2 regions of the Rhodococcus sp. NFXS4 genome follow, and region 2 is predicted to be linked to the other one. Evidence: predicted binding sites of a transcription regulator. Region 2 holds the regulator's gene; the other holds the start of a gene.
The links. Region 2 encodes LexA, which represses DNA repair genes until DNA is damaged. Its sites were predicted from a motif close to CGAACANNTGTTCG; they were not measured.

Region 1 (8,299 bases), 760 kb from region 2:
CGACGGTCGGCTCACCGGCTACGAGAACCTCCGGATGCTCGGGCGGCTCTACGGGCTCAGCAGCAGAGACGCACGCGCGCGGGCGCGCGAGCTCCTCACCCGGTTCCGCCTCGACGACACGGGAACCCGCTCGGTCTCCACATTCTCCGGCGGTATGCGCCGCCGTCTCGATCTGGCGGGCGCGCTGGTGGCGCGGCCACCCCTCATCGTGCTCGACGAACCCACCACCGGTCTCGACCCCCGCAGTCGGAACGACATGTGGGACATCGTCACCGACCTCAAGGCGGACGGAACGGCAGTGCTGCTCACCACCCAGTATCTCGAGGAGGCCGACCGACTGGCCGACGCGATCGTCGTCGTCGACGGCGGTGTCGTCGTGGCCAGGGGCACCCCGTCCGATCTGAAGTCGCGCGTCCGTCCGCCGTCCGTCGAGGTGCGCCTCGCCGACCCTCGTGACCTGCGCCTGGCAGCGGATCTGCTTCCGCGGATGAACTTCCGCGTGCACCGCGCCTCTGCGTCCGCCGGGTGGTTCACGGTGGATGCGCCGTGGGGCAGCGAATCCATGGTCGACGTGCTGAGTCGCCTGCACGGCACCGGTATCCGTGTCGGCGACGCGCGGGTGAACGTGCCCGATCTCAACGACGTCTTCTTCCAGTCGACCGGTAGCGCGTCCCCCGCCGCCGCCCTCGCGACGGCCACCGCATGACCGCCGAACTGGTCGGTCCCCGCGGAGTCCGGGAGCAGAACGCCTCGAGCTTCCTCGTCGACTGCGTGACCATGACCCAGCGCAACCTGCTGACCATCCTGCGGGTCCCACAGTTGTTGCTCGGAGCGACGATTCAGCCCCTCATGTTCGTCCTGCTCTTCAGCTACGTCTTCGGCGGAGCACTGGGCGGTGCCACCTACCGCGAGTTCCTCATGGGCGGCATCTTCACGCAGACCGTCGTGTTCAGCGCCGCGTTCACGGCCATCGGGCTCGCGACCGACAGCAAGGAGGGCATCGTCGACCGGTTCCACTCGCTGCCGATGTCGCGTCTGTCCATCGTGCTGGGGCGCACTCTCTCCGACATGCTCGTGTCGGTGGTGAGCATCGCCGTGATGATAGGCGCGGGCTACGCCGTCGGGTGGCGTATCCGCGGGAGCGCTCTCGACGCGCTGGGCGCCGTACTGCTGCTGATGTTCTTCGGCTTCGCCATGTCGTGGATCGGCGCCGTGGTCGGATCCGTCGCCAGCACTGCCGAGAGTGCCCAGAGCGCGCTCATGATCATTCTGTTCCCGATCACGTTCATCTCGTCCGCGTTCGTGCCGTCCTCGACGCTGCCGGGTCCGCTCCGCGCTGTCGCACAGTGGAATCCGATCACCTCGGTGGCCCGGTCGACGCGCGAGTCGTTCGGCAATCCCACCGCACCGTCCGTCGCGATCCGCGAACCGATCAACTGGGCGTCGACACACCCGATGCTGTACTCGGTGATCGTCTCGCTGCTGATCCTCGCGATCTTCGTCCCGTTGACATTGCGGGTGACCCGCTCACGCGAGGGCTAGTCCGTCCCGAGCGGATCGATCGAGACGGCGAGCCACACCACCGCGCTGCCCACAGCAGCCAGGGAGAAGGTGTCGAAGGCGCGCGACCGCACGGCCAGGATCCCGACACGCTCACTTCCGAGGCACAACCGGCACGCGGCGGCGATCAGGGTCGCGACACCGAACACGAACGCACCGCGGCGCCACCGGTCGGCGAGCACCAGGACCACGGCGACGACGATCACCAGCACGACGGCGACCACCGGAATGCTGCGCCGGAGCATGTCCCGCGCCGGCCTCCGCCGCGTCGGCTTTCTCACGAACGGCCGGCCTCCGGCCTTCCCGCTCATGACGAGACCGACTCCGATGCGGCCAGCATGCGCTCCGCGCGCTCGACGACGTTGCTCAGCAGGAAGGCGCGCGTGAGGGGTCCGACGCCGCCGGGATTCGGGGACAGGAAGCCGGCGACCTCGTCGACACCGTCGGCCACGTCGCCCTTCAGCCCGTCGTCGGTGCGTGAGACGCCGACGTCGATGACCGCGGCACCGGGCTTGACCATGTCCGGGGTGATCAGTCCGACGACGCCGGCACCGGCGACGACGATGTCCGCGCGCCGCACCTCGGTGGCCAGGTCACGGGTACCGGTGTGGCACAGCGTCACGGTGGCGTTCTCGGAGCGCCGGGTGAGGATGAGCCCGAGAGGCCGGCCGACGGTCACGCCGCGTCCGACGACGACCACATGAGCACCGGCGATGGGGACGTCGTAGCGACGCAGCAGGTGCACGATGCCGCGGGGAGTGCACGGGAGGGTGGAGTCCTCGCCCAGGACCAGTCGGCCGAGGTTGACGGGATGCAGGCCGTCGGCGTCCTTCTCGGGGTTCACGCGTTCGAGGGCGCGGTTCTCGTCCAGGCGCTTCGGCAGCGGGAGCTGCACGATGTAGCCGGTGCAGGCCGGGTCGGCGTTCAGCCCGTCGATGACGGCGTCGAGCTCGTCGCTGGACACGTCCGCCGGGAGGTCGCGCCGGATGGAGGCGATGCCCACCTTGGCGCAGTCGTTGTGCTTGCCTCGCACGTAGGCAGCGGAGCCCGGATCGTCACCGACCAGCACCGTCCCCAAGCCGGGGGTGATCCCACGCTCGCGCAGTGCGGTGACCCGCGCGGTGAGGTCGACGAAGATCTCGTCGCGGGTGAGTTTGCCGTCCAGTCGCGTTGCGGTCACACCGCACAGTTTCCCACGCTCGGGCAGGCGGGTGGGACATGGCAGGCTGAACGGGTGTTCCGTCTGATGTTCCACGAACCGCGTATCCCGCAGAACACGGGAAACGCCATCCGCCTCGTCGCCGGTACGGGGTGTGAGCTGCACCTGATCGAACCGCTCGGCTTCGACCTGTCCGAGCCCAAGCTGCGGCGCGCCGGCCTCGACTACCACGACCTGGCGTCGGTCACGGTGCACCCGAACCTCGAGGCGGCGTGGGACGCCCTCGCGCCCGAGCGGGTCCACGCCTTCACCGCCCATGCCACCACGTCCTACGCGTCGGTGTCGTACCGGCCCGGCGACGTGCTGCTGTTCGGGCCCGAGCCCACCGGCCTCGCACCGGAGGTACTGGCCGACGAGCACGTGACCGACCGCCTGCGCATCCCGATGCTGGCGGGGCGCCGGTCGATGAACATCACCAACGCCGCGTCGGTCGTGGTCTACGAGGCGTGGCGTCAATACGACTTCGAGGGCAGCGTCTGACGGTCGGGACAGACCGCAGGATCAGCGGAAGTCTCGCGAACGCAGGAGGACGCGGAGGTCGAGGGTCTCGAGTTTGTCGGCCACCAGCGTCACCACCCCCTCGGCGTTCTGGACGATGCCGCGGATGAACAGAGCCTGCGACAACTGCGCCGCCGAGCGGTACTTCTGCCACAGTCCCACCGAACACACCACGTTGATCATCCCGGTCTCGTCCTCGAGATTGATGAACGTGACACCTGCCGCGGTGGCGGGACGCTGACGGTGGGTGACCGCCCCGGCCACGAGCACCCGATCTCCGTCGGCCACCGACAGCAGGCGGTCCGCAGGGACCACGTCCATCTCGTCGAGCCGCTCGCGCAGGAACTGGGTGGGGTAGCTGTCGGGCGAGACACCGGTGGCCCAGATGTCCGCGGCGGCCAACTCCCACGCACTCATTCCCGGGAGCGACGGCGCGCGCGTCGACGCACCGAGAGCGGGCAACCGATCGGGACGCTCGGCCGCCGCGGCCCCGGCGGCCCACAGCGCCTCTCGGCGTGTCACACCGAAACAGGCGAGAGCGCCTGCGGTGGCAAGGGACTCGGCCTGCGTCACGCTGAGTTCGACGCGACCGGTGAGATCGAGCAACGAGGTGAACTGTCCGCCGGACACCCGCTCCGCCACGATCCGCTCGGCCAGTGCGGTGCCGATGGATCGGACGTCGGACAACCCGAGGCGCACCTCGAGGCCGTCGTTCTCGACGGTGGCGTGGGCAAGGCTGGCGCACACGTCGGGACCGTGCACGAGTACGCCGTGCCGCCGGGCGTCGGCCACCAGTGACTGCGGCGAGTAGAAACCCATGGGTTGCGCGCGGAGCAGACCGGCGCAGAACGCGGCGGGATGGTGCAGCTTGAACCACGACGAGTAGAAGACCAGCGACGCGAAACTTTGCGAATGACTCTCGGGGAAGCCGAAATTTGCGAAGGCATAGAGCTTGTCGAAGATGCGGTCCGCCTTGTCGCCGGTGATGCCGTGCAGGTCGCGCATCCCGTCGTAGAAACGCTGACGCATGCGGTCCATCTTCTCCGGACTGCGTTTGGACCCCATGGCCCGACGCAGTTGGTCCGCCTCGGTGGCCGAGAACCCTGCGACGTCGACGGCCATCTGCATCAGCTGCTCCTGGAACAGCGGTACGCCGAGAGTGCGCTCGAGTGCCCGCTCGAGCGACGGGTGATCGAAGGTGACGGGCTCGAGTCCGTTGCGGCGCCGGACGTACGGGTGCACCGAATGTCCCTGGATGGGTCCGGGTCTGATGAGGGCGACCTCGACGACGAGGTCGTAGAACTCCCGCGGTTTGAGTCGCGGGAGCGTCGCCATCTGAGCACGTGACTCCACCTGGAACACCCCGACCGAATCCGCGCGCTGCAGCATCTCGTACACCGCGGCCTCGCCGAGGTCGAGTTCGGCGAGATCGACGTGCAGTCCCTTGTGCTCCTTCACCAGGTCGATCATGTAGTGCAGCGCCGAGAGCATGCCGAGTCCCAGCATGTCGAACTTCACCAGTCCCACTGCGGCACAGTCGTCCTTGTCCCACTGCAGCACGGTGCGGTTCTCCATGCGCGCCCACTCGACGGGGCACACGTCGGCGATCGGCCGATCGCAGATCACCATGCCGCCGGAGTGGATGCCGAGATGCCGTGGGAAGTTCTCGATCTGCGCGGCGAGTTCGAGCACCGGGAGCGGGATGGTGGTCTCGCGGGCCTCGGCGGACAGGTCTCGCCCCGGCACCCCCGACCAGCGGGTGATCTGCTTGCTCCATGCGTCCTGCTGACCCTGCGACGCCCCGAGCGCCTTCGCCATGTCGCGTACCGACGACTTCCCGCGGTAGGTGATGACGTTGGCCACCTGCGCCGCGTAGTCGCGGCCGTACTTGGCGTAGACGTGCTGGATGGCCTCTTCACGACGGTCGGACTCGATGTCCACGTCGATGTCGGGTGGGCCGTCGCGCTCGACGGACAGGAACCGCTCGAACAGCAGACCGTTGCGCACCGGATCGACGTTGGTGATGCCGATGGCGTAGCACACCGCAGAGTTGGCCGCGGATCCTCTTCCCTGACACAGGATGTCGGCCCTCTTGCAGAAGTCGACGATGTCGTGGACCACCAGGAAGTACCCGGGGAAGTCGAGTTCGGTGATGACGGCGAGTTCGCGGTCGATCTGGGCGTAGGCCGCGGGTTCGTCCTCGCGCCGACCGTAGCGTCGCTCGGCACCGCGCATCGTCAACTCGTGGAGCCACGTGATCTCGGTATGTCCCTCCGGCACGTCGAACGGCGGCAGCTGCGGCGCGATGAGGTGCAGGTCGAACGCGCACTCCTCCCCCAGCACCGCGGCGTGGGACACGGCGGTGGGATAGGCGGAGAACATCGCCGCCATCTCGGCCCCGGAGCGCAGATGGGTTCCGCCGAGCGGCGGGAGCCACCCGGACGCATCGTCGAGACTGCGCCGCGCACGGACCGCGGCCATGGCCATCGCGAGCCGGCGCCGACTCGGCCGCGCGAAGTGTGCCGACGTCGTCGCGATGACCGGGAGCGAGAGGCGCGCGGCGATGTCCGCCAGGGCGTCATTGCGATCGTCGTCCTCGGCGACGCCCTGCCGCGTCAGCTCCACCGTCACACGGTCTGCGCCGAACCGCTCCACCAGGTCGCGCAGCGCCTGCTCGGCAGCCGCGGAACCACCCTCGCTCAGCGCGCGACGCACGCTGCCCTTGCGGCACCCCGTCAGGATCTGCCAGTGCCCCCCGGCCGCCTCGGCCAGCGAATCGATGTCGTATCGCGGGCGACCCTTCTCCCCACCGGCCAGATGCGCGGCGGCGATCTGGCGGGACAGGCGCCGGTACCCCTCCTGTCCGCGCGCCAGCACCAACAGATGCGTTCCGTCTGGATCGGCTGCGCCGGTGCGTGATTCGGTCGGCATACCTGGATCACCGAGCGACAACTCGGACCCGAAGACGGTCTTCATCTCCAACTCGCGTGCCGCCTCCGCGAACCGCACGACGCCGTACATGCCGTCGTGATCGGTCAGGGCGATGGCGTCCAGACCCAGCCGTACGGCCTCCTCGACCATCTCCTCGGGCTGGGAGGCGCCGTCGAGAAAGCTGAAGGACGAGTGGGCGTGCAGTTCCGCATAGGGAACGGTGTCGCGCGGCCGCACCACCGCACCCTCGTAGGGGTCACGCTTGCGCGACCAGGCCGGACTGTCACCGCCGTCACCAATCGCCAGCGGATCGATGACACGAGGCTTGCCCGAGAGCAACCGCTCCATCTCGGTCCACGTGGGCGGTCCGTCGTTCCATCCCATGACGCACCCTCGTCCGCTTGCTGGAGAACTTGTGTTCGAACGTATGTTCCCATTGGACCACCACCTCCACTCCGGCGGCAAGTCGACGGAAACCGTGGTCTCGCCCGGAACCACACCCCCACGGGGACACCCGGTACGAAATGTGCTGAATGGTCCGCTTCCGTTGCACACTTCCCCTGGAAGCGACCATCGACGACGAAGAGGACATGCCGTGCGAAAACTCACCCGAACCCTTCTCGGCACTGCAGCAGTGATTCCCCTGGCCCTCGCCACTCCCGGTCTCGCTGCCGCGACGGAACCCACCGACGTCACCTACGCGTTCGCTGTCGACGGCACCCGCACCTGACGGCGTCCTGCCGCCGCTGGAACCGTTCTCGGGACCGATCGGCGAGGGGGGTACCCGCCACCGGCAGAGCGATTACAACGATCACGTTTCTAGCAGCAACTATGTCATAATATGGATTATCGGCACCGATTATCATCGTCGAATCAGTCCGCATGTTGATGTCGTCAGTTGCATGTAAGGGCTGCCGCCGACACGAAGAACTGAGTCAGCCCCACTCGTCGACCAAAGATGGTCGCCACGATCCCGCTGTCGCCGTCTCGTGGTACCGGACGGCCCGGCGATGTGTCGGAGGACGTTCATCAGGGCATCGCCATCGGACGCGGATGCGGATGCGGCCAGGCTCATGGGGGTGCAATACTGCGGCCGACCAGCAGGCGGCGGCGCGAGGTTAGGTTGAAGAGTAAATGACGAACAAGGTGCGTATGAGCTTAGATCTGAAGGTCGATTAGAACGCCCATTCGATTCAGCCGAGTTTCCCCGATTTCTGGAGCACTGTCGCTGAAGAATTCGTTGAAAAACAAGCCTGTAGACGGCATGTCATGGAGATGGACTGGCGCTGTCGAATCGTACACCCAATCATTGTTCTCGAATTTGAGTGTCCCATCCACTGCCTGTATCCTTCGTACGGTTCCCATCACTGGACTGCATTGTTGCGAGTCGTCAGCGTAAAAAACTCCCGTTAGAGACACTTCGCCGGCGACAGGGCGAGGCGCGCTCCAGTTCGCCTCCCAACTGGGGAAACGCAAGCAAATCCGATATGATTGGCTAGGATCTGCCAAACGAACCCCGTCAAACGGGATCGCCTCGGCAGTAATTTGCGACGAGCGTGGATCCTTTGAATTCGAAATTTTCTCGTCGAACGCAAGTGACAATCTGACCTTGTCACCAATGGATAGCGGCCGTACTGACCCATCCTGGAGCAACCAATTATCGACCATGACCTTTATAGTTGACATCACAATCGATTCTGTGGAGTGTTTTCGGCTGTGAGGCCCGGCCGCGCACCTGCATCAATGAACTTTATCAGGTGCGCGGCCGGGCCAGCGATGTCGGTTGTGACCGGTAACGCTGACCGCTATTCGATCGGGTTGGACAGGGCGGCATCGACCCAAAGGTCGCAAACGTCCGTTCCTGCGAGCGGGCTCGTTCCACCGCCGCAGTATGCCGTGATCACTCCGACGGGGCCTGGCGCTCCAGCCGGTGCCAACTTGTAGCCGTCCGGATACGGGGTCGGGTCGTAGATGGCATGAACGACGCGCCGCTGCACTTCTTCACATTTGCGTCCTGACCAGTCAACTTTGCAGACTTGGTCGATGGCGTATGCATAGAAGTCGGTGCCGGGCCGCGAGCTGTCTGAGCGT
Region 2 (8,299 bases):
GCCAACCCGGCCCTCGGAGTGCGCGGCATCCGTATCGCCGAGGGCAATCGCGGCATCCTGCACCGCCAGCTCGACGCCATCGCGGCCGCGGCGGCCTCGACCGAGTCGTCCCCGTGGGTGATGGCCCCGATGATCGCCACGTCCGCCGAGGCGCAGGCCTTCGCCGCCGACGTGCGGGAACGCGGGCTCACCCCCGGCGTCATGATCGAGGTGCCCGCCGCGGCGCTGCTCGCGGACCGGATCCTCGATCACGTCGACTTCCTGTCCATCGGAACCAACGACCTCGCGCAGTACACGATGGCGGCCGACCGCATGTCCGCCGACCTGGCCGCACTGACCGATCCGTGGCAGCCCGCAGTCCTGACGCTCGTCGCCCACGCGGCGAAGGCCGGCGCAGCGGTGAACAAGCCTGTCGGAGTCTGCGGAGAGGCCGCCGCGGACCCGTTGTTGGCCTGTGTCCTCGTCGGCTTCGGCGTCACGTCCCTCTCGGCCGCGTCGGCCGCCGTGGCCGGTGTCGGCGCGAAGCTCGGCACCGTGACCCTCGAGCAGTGCAAGGCCGCGGCCGAGGCCGTGCTGTCCACCTCCAGCCCGGCCGAAGCACGCGAGGTTGCCGCCGGCCTGCTCGGGTGATGCGCTCCCGCCCTCCGACCGGCCTCCGGCCTTCCCGGTGACCTGCCGACCGGCCTCCGGCCTTCCCGCATGACATCATTTCCGCCGTGACGACAACTCGATCCAGGCAGTTCTTCCCTCGCTGGTCCGTCCACGGTGACGGTCGCACCGTGGCGCCCGACGCGGTCGTCGCTCCGGACGAACGGCTCTCGTGGCCGCGCACGATCGGGATCGGGATGCAGCATGTCGTCGCGATGTTCGGCGCCACTCTGCTGGTGCCGACCATCACCGGGTTCCCGGTCACGACGACGCTGTTCTTCTCCGGTCTGGGTACCGCGATCTTCCTGTTGGCCACGCGCGGCCGGATCCCGAGCTACCTGGGCTCGTCCTTCGCCTTCATCGCACCCTTGGCGGCGACGGCGGGCGACGGTCCCGCTGCGCAGCTCGGCGCGGTGCTCGTGGTGGGCGTGGTGTTGTTCCTGGTCGGCCTGCTCGTCCGGTTGGCGGGGAGCCGCGTCCTCGACGCCGTCATGCCGCCGCTCGTGACCGGCGCGATCGTGGCGCTCATCGGCCTGAACCTCGCGTCCACCGCCGCGACCTCGTACGAGGCTCAGCCGCTCGTCGCGACCGTGACCCTCGTGGCGGTCCTGCTGGTCACCGTCGCGGTGCCGGGGCTGATCGGTCGCCTCGGCATCCTCGTCGGCGTCGTCGTGGGGTGGGTGTTCGCTGCCGTCACCGGTGCTCTCGATCCCGCACGCGTCGACGCACTCGGTAGCGCGTCGTGGATCGGACTGCCCGAGTTCACGGGCCCTTCGTTCCAGCTGTCCGTCGTGCTCGTCGCACTGCCCGTCGTCGTGGTGCTCGTCGCCGAGAACGTCGGTCACGTGAAGGCGGTCGCGGCGATGACGGGTCGGTCCCTCGACGACGTCGCCGGTGACGCCCTCATGGCGGACGGCGCGGCGACCGTCCTCGCCGGTGCCGGTGGTGGTTCGGGCACCACGACCTACGCGGAGAACATCGGCGTCATGGCCGCCACCCGCGTGTACTCCACCGCTGCCTACTGGGTCGCCGCCGCCACGGCGCTGGTGCTCTCGTTCTCCCCGAAGTTCGGCGCTCTGATCTTCACGGTCCCGAGCGGTGTCATCGGCGGCGCGACGCTCGTGCTCTACGGTCTCATCGGCCTTCTCGGCGTGCGGATCTGGCAGGAAGCGGGGATCGACTTCACCAAGCCGCTCAACCTGATGGTCGCGGCGGCCGCCCTCGTCGCCGGTGTCGGTGACTTGACGCTGACCATCGGATCCGTCGAACTCGGCGGCATCGTGTGGGGCTCGGTCGGCATCCTGGTCGCGTACCCGGTGCTGCGCGCGCTGTCGGAGCGGCGACGAGACTGAGCGGTCTGTGCCACGCTGAAGCGGTGAGCCACCCACACCTCGACCCGATGCGACCCGTGCGCCTCGCGCCGGACGAGTGGCCGTCGACGCCGGCGTGGAAGGTTCCGCTGATCGGCGTCGTCTGGGTTGCAATCGTCGTGGCGACCTTCGCGCTGCCGAACTCTGTTGCTCGTGCGGCCGTTGCGGCTGTTGCCCTGATCGTTGCTGTGGTTCTCGCCGTTGCGTCGACGAGGCGGACCGTGCGCGAGAGCGGCGACCAGCGCATCTCCTGGTTGCGCGGCCCCGCGGTGCGTCGCCGTGACGTCGACCTGCTGCGGAGTGCCAGTGGTTCGGCGGTGGTCGTCGTCGGCTTCGCTCTGAACGGCGTGCCGGGTCAGTACTGGTGGGTGACTCTGGCAATCGTCGCCTGGGTTCTGCCGCCCCTCGTCCTGCAGGCTCGGCACAATCGCCGCGTCTAGGCTGGCTCCGTGCCGCATGCCCTCGTCTCGACCCGACACGTCGATGCGGAAACGGTGATCGAGCGGAGCAGGTTCCTCGCCCGCGTGGTCACCGTCCACACCGAGTCCGAGGCGCTCGACGTGGTCGCTGCGGTGTCGGCAGAGTTCCCCGATGCGGGCCACCACTGTTGGGCTTTCGTCGTCGGCGCAGATCAGGAGCACCGTCGTCAGCGCGCATCGGACGACGGCGAACCTGGCGGTACGGCAGGTGTTCCGATGCTCGGCGTGCTGACCGGCCGCGACCTCGTCGATGTGGTGGCCGTCGTCAGTCGGTGGTTCGGGGGCGTCAAGCTCGGCGCCGGTGGCTTGGTGCGCGCCTACTCGGGCGCGGTGAGTGCGGCGCTCGACCGCGTGGAGGTGGGCGAACTCGCGCGAGTCGACGTTCTCGAGATGAGCTTGTCCCATGCTGATGCCGGTCGGGTGGAGGGCGTTCTGCGAGTGCACGGATTCGCCGTCGACGACGTCGCCTACGGATCCGACGTGCGGCTCCGGGTGATCGGTGACGGCGACCGGATCGACGGTGTCCTCGCGTCCGCGACCAGCGGCGGTGTGGTGGCCGAGCGCGTCGGGCACCGATGGGTGCTCGAGCTCTAGGGCGGCTGGGTGCGCTGAGCCGCGGATACCGCGGCTCAGCACACAGGATTCGAGTCAGTGACGCCGTGTCAGCTGCGCGGGCGGAATCACGCCGGGGTAGTAGAAGTAGTGGTGAGGCGACTCGACGAGATCGGAGGAACGGATACCTGCCACTTCCCAGACATCGACCGGCCCGCCGGTGTTGTTCATCCGGACGAACCAGTCACACTCCCACTCGTCTCGCGCCAGAAAGCATCCCTGCTGCTCGGGCTCAGTGCTGCCTGCGATGCCCCGTGCCGCACCCATGCGCTGCCAGTCCAGCCCGAACCGCGAGATCGAGTTGCGGTTACGTGACGACGAGACATGGAAGTGAGAAGGCATCGCGCAGAGGTTACGGAGCCGATTGCGGACGGGCCAGGTGATATCGGCTGACGCCGAGGTCACCGAACGTGCTCGCACTGGTCATCGACCCCGCTCGTACCTGGTTCTAGGCTCGAGACAGATCCGCCGTACGCACGACGAGGAGAATCATGAAGCGCACGTTGTTCGAGCCCGAGCACGACCTGTTCCGCAGCTCGTACAAGAAGTTTCTCGAGCAGCACGTCGCGCCGCATCACGCGGAGTGGGAGACGCAGAACATCGTCGACAGAGGTGTCTGGGTCGAGGCCGGCAAGCAGGGCTTCCTGGGCATGGCAGTGCCGGAGGAGTTCGGCGGCGGCGGAGTCAAGGACTTCCGCTACAACGCCATCGTCACCGAGGAGACCACGGCCGGTGGGTACAGCGGCATCGGGTTCACGCTGCACAACGACGTCGTCGCTCCGTACCTCATCGAGCTGACGAACGACGAGCAGAAGCAGCGCTGGCTGCCCGGCTTTTGCTCCGGTGAGCTGATCACCGCGATCGCGATGACCGAGCCGGGCACGGGCAGTGACCTGCAGGGCATCAAGACCAAGGCCGTCCGTGACGGTGACGACTGGGTGCTCAACGGCTCCAAGACGTTCATCACCAACGGCATCAACGCCGACATCGTCATCGTGGTGGCGTGCACCGATCCGGAGAAGGGCGCGCAGGGCTTCAGCCTGTTCGTCGTCGAGCGCGACATGCCGGGCTTCGAGCGCGGCCGCAACCTCGACAAGATCGGTATGAAGGCGCAGGACACCGCGGAGCTCAGCTTCACCGACGTCCGCATCCCTGCCGCCAACATGCTCGGTCAGGAGGGTATGGGCTTCATCTACCTGATGCAGAACCTGCCGCAGGAGCGCCTGTCGATCGCCGTCGTCGCGGCTGCCGCGATGGAGTCCGCGCTCGCGATGACGATCCAGTACTGCAAGGACCGCAAGGCGTTCGGCAAGCCGATCGGCAAGTTCCAGAACACGCGATTCGTGCTGGCGGAGTGCGCGACCGAGACGACTGCCGTCCGCATCATGGTGGACAAGTACATCGAGCAGCTCAACGCGAACGAGCTGTCGGTCCAGGAAGCAGCCATGGCGAAGTGGTGGACCACCGAGAACCAGGTCAAGCTCATCGACCGGTGCCTGCAGCTGCACGGTGGCTACGGCTACATGAAGGAGTACCCGATCGCCAAGGCGTACATGGACTCCCGCGTGCAGACCATCTACGGCGGCACGACGGAGATCATGAAGGAGATCATTGGTCGCGGTCTGGACCTGTAGGAACCTCGAACACGACGACGCCGGCGCTGGACATCCAGCGCCGGCGTTCGTGTGTCCGGAATCAGAGCTTGCGCATCACGGTGACGACCTTGCCCAGCACCACGGCGTCGTTCCCGGGAATGGGCTCGAACAGGTCGTTGTGGGGGAGCAGCCAGACGTCCCCACCAGTCCGCTTGAACGTCTTGACGGTGGCCTCTCCGTCGATCATGGCGGCGACGATGTCCCCGTTGTCGGCCACGTTCTGCTGACGCACGACCACCCAGTCACCGTCGCAGATGGCGGCGTCGATCATCGACTCACCGACGACGCGGAGAAGGAACAGCGAGCCGGACCCGACGAGCTCGCGCGGAAGCGGGAACACGTCCTCGACGGCCTGCTCCGCGAGAATCGGACCACCCGCGGCGATACGTCCCAGGACGGGGACGAAGGTCGGTGCGGGCAGGCGATCGTCGTCCGACGACGGTGTGTCCGCGCTGTCGAGGTGATTCGTGGTGTCCGTGGCGACGAGATCGTCCTGCGCGACGGCAGAGACCTCTTCGGGGCGCCCGTTCTCGCCCGGCAGACGCACGTCGACGGCGCGGGGACGGTTGGGGTCGCGGCGCAGGAACCCCTTGCGTTCGAGGGTGCGCAGTTGATGCGCGACCGACGAGGTGGACGTCAATCCGACGGCGTCACCGATCTCCCGGATGCTCGGCGGATAGCCGCGCTCGACGACCGACGCACGGATCACCTCGAGCACTCGCCGCTGACGTTCGGTGAGACCGGACTCGGTGTCGGCGGTCGTGGCCGAGCCGGTCGCTGACGCGCGCCCGCCGACCGTGCCGGATGAGCTGTCGTCCTTCATCGAGATACCTCCATCGGTAGCAGTGGACGTGGGGCAGGTGGTGCTGGTGTCACGTCCGTTGTGCGTGTGTCGAACCTAAACCGAAACGGGACTCGGATCAAACACCTGTTCGAAGCGTGTCGCGTGTTCGATGCACTTTGTCGGACCGGACTGCTATACATCGAACATGCGTTCATTCGAACGCGTGGGCGAATGTGTTGTTCGAACACCTCGGTGCATCGGCGACGCGGACGGCCACCGGCTATCCACGAGGAGTGGTTGCAATGACTCGAAGTGACCTGCTGACTGTCGGCACCGCACGTTCCATCGACATGCATGCACCCGTTCGCACGCGCTGGACCTGCGACGACGATTCCTACTGGGGTGTGGCCGACCGCGCGGCCGGGTCCACGACGACCGACGTGCGCGAGCGCACCACGGTCCGCCGCAGCCCCGCTCCGCGCGACTCCCGCCGCCCCGACGGCGGCACTGTCGACTACCGTCGCCGCTCGAACGGTGTCTCGCAGGTCGAACACCGCACTCGTCGGGGGCACGGATTCGCGACGCCCATCGCTGTGGCGCTGATCACAGCAGTGTCCGTTCTGGGGCTGGTGGGGTTGGCGAACATGCGCTCCGCCGACGTTCCGGCACAGCCGTCAATCTCGGAGCAGGTGGAGATGGGCGTCGTCTCCGGACGCTGACACCGGCCGGACACGCCCCCGGGGCCGCGGAAGGCCGTCCCGGTACGCTGGACACACCGAGAGCCGCCGTGGCGCTCGGGAAATGCCCGAGCCATCGAGGGGTCTCTGTCCGATGCACTGCCCGTTCTGCCGTCACCCCGACTCGCGCGTCGTCGATTCGCGTGAAGCGGAAGAGGGCCAGGCGATCCGGCGGCGTCGTTCCTGCCCCGAGTGCGGTCGACGCTTCACCACGGTGGAGACAGCAGTGCTCTCCGTCGTGAAACGCAGTGGCGTGAGTGAGCCGTTCAGTCGCGAGAAGGTGGTCAAGGGAGTCCGTCGGGCCTGCCAGGGCCGCCAGGTCGACAACGACGCGCTCGTCCTCCTCGCCCAGCAGGTCGAGGACACGGTGCGGGCTTCCGGGTCGGCCGAGATCCCCAGCAACGAGGTAGGGCTCGCCATCCTCGGGCCACTGCGCGATCTCGACGAGGTGGCCTACCTCCGATTCGCCTCCGTCTACCGCTCGTTCAGCAGTGCGGACGACTTCGAGCGCGAGATCGAGGACCTTCGTCGCCACCGCGCCGAGCACGATGCTGCCCTCGCCGAGGACGCGGAGCCCGCCGCTCAGCGGTGAGTCAGCGCCGCACCGCACGTCGGACGTCGTCGATGGCCTTGCGCACCCGCTTCTCGCTCACCGGGTACAGCGTTCCCAGGGTCTGAGCGAACAGGTTGACCCTCAGCTCCTCGATCATCCAGGCGATCTCCCGCACGGCATCGCTGCGGCCCACCGAGTCCGGTACCGACCCGAGCAGGGCGTCGTAGTCCGCATAGACGCGGTCCAGCACGTCCATCCCCGCCGCGTCGCGGCGAGCGCTGGACGGGAATGCGCGAAGTCGGCGCTCGGCCGCCTCGAGGTAGCGCGGAAGATGTGGCAGGTGCGCTTCGCCGGTCTCGAAGACGTATCCGGGGAAGATCAGCCCGTCCAGCTGCTGGCGCACGTCGTCCGCGGCATCTCCCGTCGCGTCGTCGAGTGCAAGGCGGACCCTCGTCGCGGCACCGAGAGATGGTTCCGCCACCCGGAGCACCGCGGCCGTCCGGCCGGCGAGCTCGCCCCGGACCGCCTTCTCCAGCACCGCATACGCCTCGGGCGTGGACACCGGGCCGCCGTGCTTCATCATGAGCTCGTCGGCCGCGAGGGTGCGGCAGTCCTCGACGAACGCCTCGATGCTTCCGTGCGGATTCTGCCCCAGCGCGAGCCGCTGAGCCGGGGAGCGTCCGGTGAGCAGGTTCTTCGTCGACAATGGGATGGCGTCGAGCAGGAGGCGTCGGGTGCCCTCGCGCATCGCTGCTCGCTGCTCGGCGGCGGTGCCCAGGACACGAACGGCGACCCCGCCCTTCTCGGGAACCAGGGCGGGATACCCGGTCACCTTCTGCGAGTTGACCGTTCGGGTGACGGTGGGCTCGAGTGTGCCGATGGTCTCGGACGTCCACCGTGTCACCGGGGCCTTCTCCGAGTCCTTGGCGGCGACGCCGACCGCAGCGGCCGCGGCAGCACCGAGTCGGGTGCGCAAGGCGGAGAGGGACGTGTCCTTGTCCAGTCGACGGCCGCGATCGTCGACCACCACGAACGTCATCTTCAGGTGGCGGGGCAGCGCGGACGGGTCGAAATCCGACGGTGCGATCGGCACGGCGCCCATGCGGGTGAGTTCACGCGACAGTGCGACCAGTAGTGGTTCCGTCCTCGGTCGCATCGCCGCGACGGCGGCCACCGCGTGGTCGGGCGCTGGGACGACGTTGCGGCGCAACTCCTTCGGAAGAGTCTTGATCAGGGCCGTCACCAACTCGACGCGCATGCCGGGGACGAGCCAATCGAATCCGACGTCGGCGACGCGGGGGAGGAGGGCGATGGGAATGGTGATGGTGACGCCGTCGTCCTCCTTGCCCGGCTCGAACTGGTAGGTCAGGGGGAACTGCGCCTCGCCCTGACGCCAGGCGTCGGGGTAGTCGCCCTCGACGACCGCGGCGGCGTCCGGGTTGACGACGGTGGCGCGGTCGA

Region 1: J4E04_RS13375 (error-prone DNA polymerase) is a predicted target of LexA. The motif match lies at 6,629-6,642, and genes of this name have one in related genera.

What each region holds. Positions count from the first base shown of each region.
Region 1 covers NZ_CP192221.1:2,870,233-2,878,531, forward strand. The annotation lists gene J4E04_RS13350 (ATP-binding cassette domain-containing protein) at 1-706, shown strand, start outside; gene J4E04_RS13355 (ABC transporter permease) at 703-1,542, shown strand; gene J4E04_RS13360 (DUF3017 domain-containing protein) at 1,539-1,805, opposite strand; gene J4E04_RS13365 (bifunctional methylenetetrahydrofolate dehydrogenase/methenyltetrahydrofolate cyclohydrolase) at 1,868-2,740, opposite strand; gene J4E04_RS13370 (tRNA (cytidine(34)-2'-O)-methyltransferase) at 2,795-3,259, shown strand; gene J4E04_RS13375 (error-prone DNA polymerase) at 3,281-6,592, opposite strand; gene J4E04_RS13380 (hypothetical protein) at 6,804-6,938, shown strand; gene J4E04_RS13385 (LGFP repeat-containing protein) at 8,014-8,299, opposite strand, start outside.
Region 2 covers NZ_CP192221.1:2,109,683-2,117,981, forward strand. The annotation lists gene J4E04_RS09895 (phosphoenolpyruvate--protein phosphotransferase) at 1-630, shown strand, start outside; gene J4E04_RS09900 (uracil-xanthine permease family protein) at 717-2,000, shown strand; gene J4E04_RS09905 (hypothetical protein) at 2,024-2,458, shown strand; gene J4E04_RS09910 (IMPACT family protein) at 2,468-3,091, shown strand; gene J4E04_RS09915 (hypothetical protein) at 3,146-3,451, opposite strand; gene J4E04_RS09920 (acyl-CoA dehydrogenase family protein) at 3,601-4,743, shown strand; gene lexA (transcriptional repressor LexA) at 4,805-5,587, opposite strand; gene J4E04_RS09930 (hypothetical protein) at 5,899-6,267, shown strand; gene nrdR (transcriptional regulator NrdR) at 6,380-6,877, shown strand; gene hrpA (ATP-dependent RNA helicase HrpA) at 6,879-8,299, opposite strand, start outside.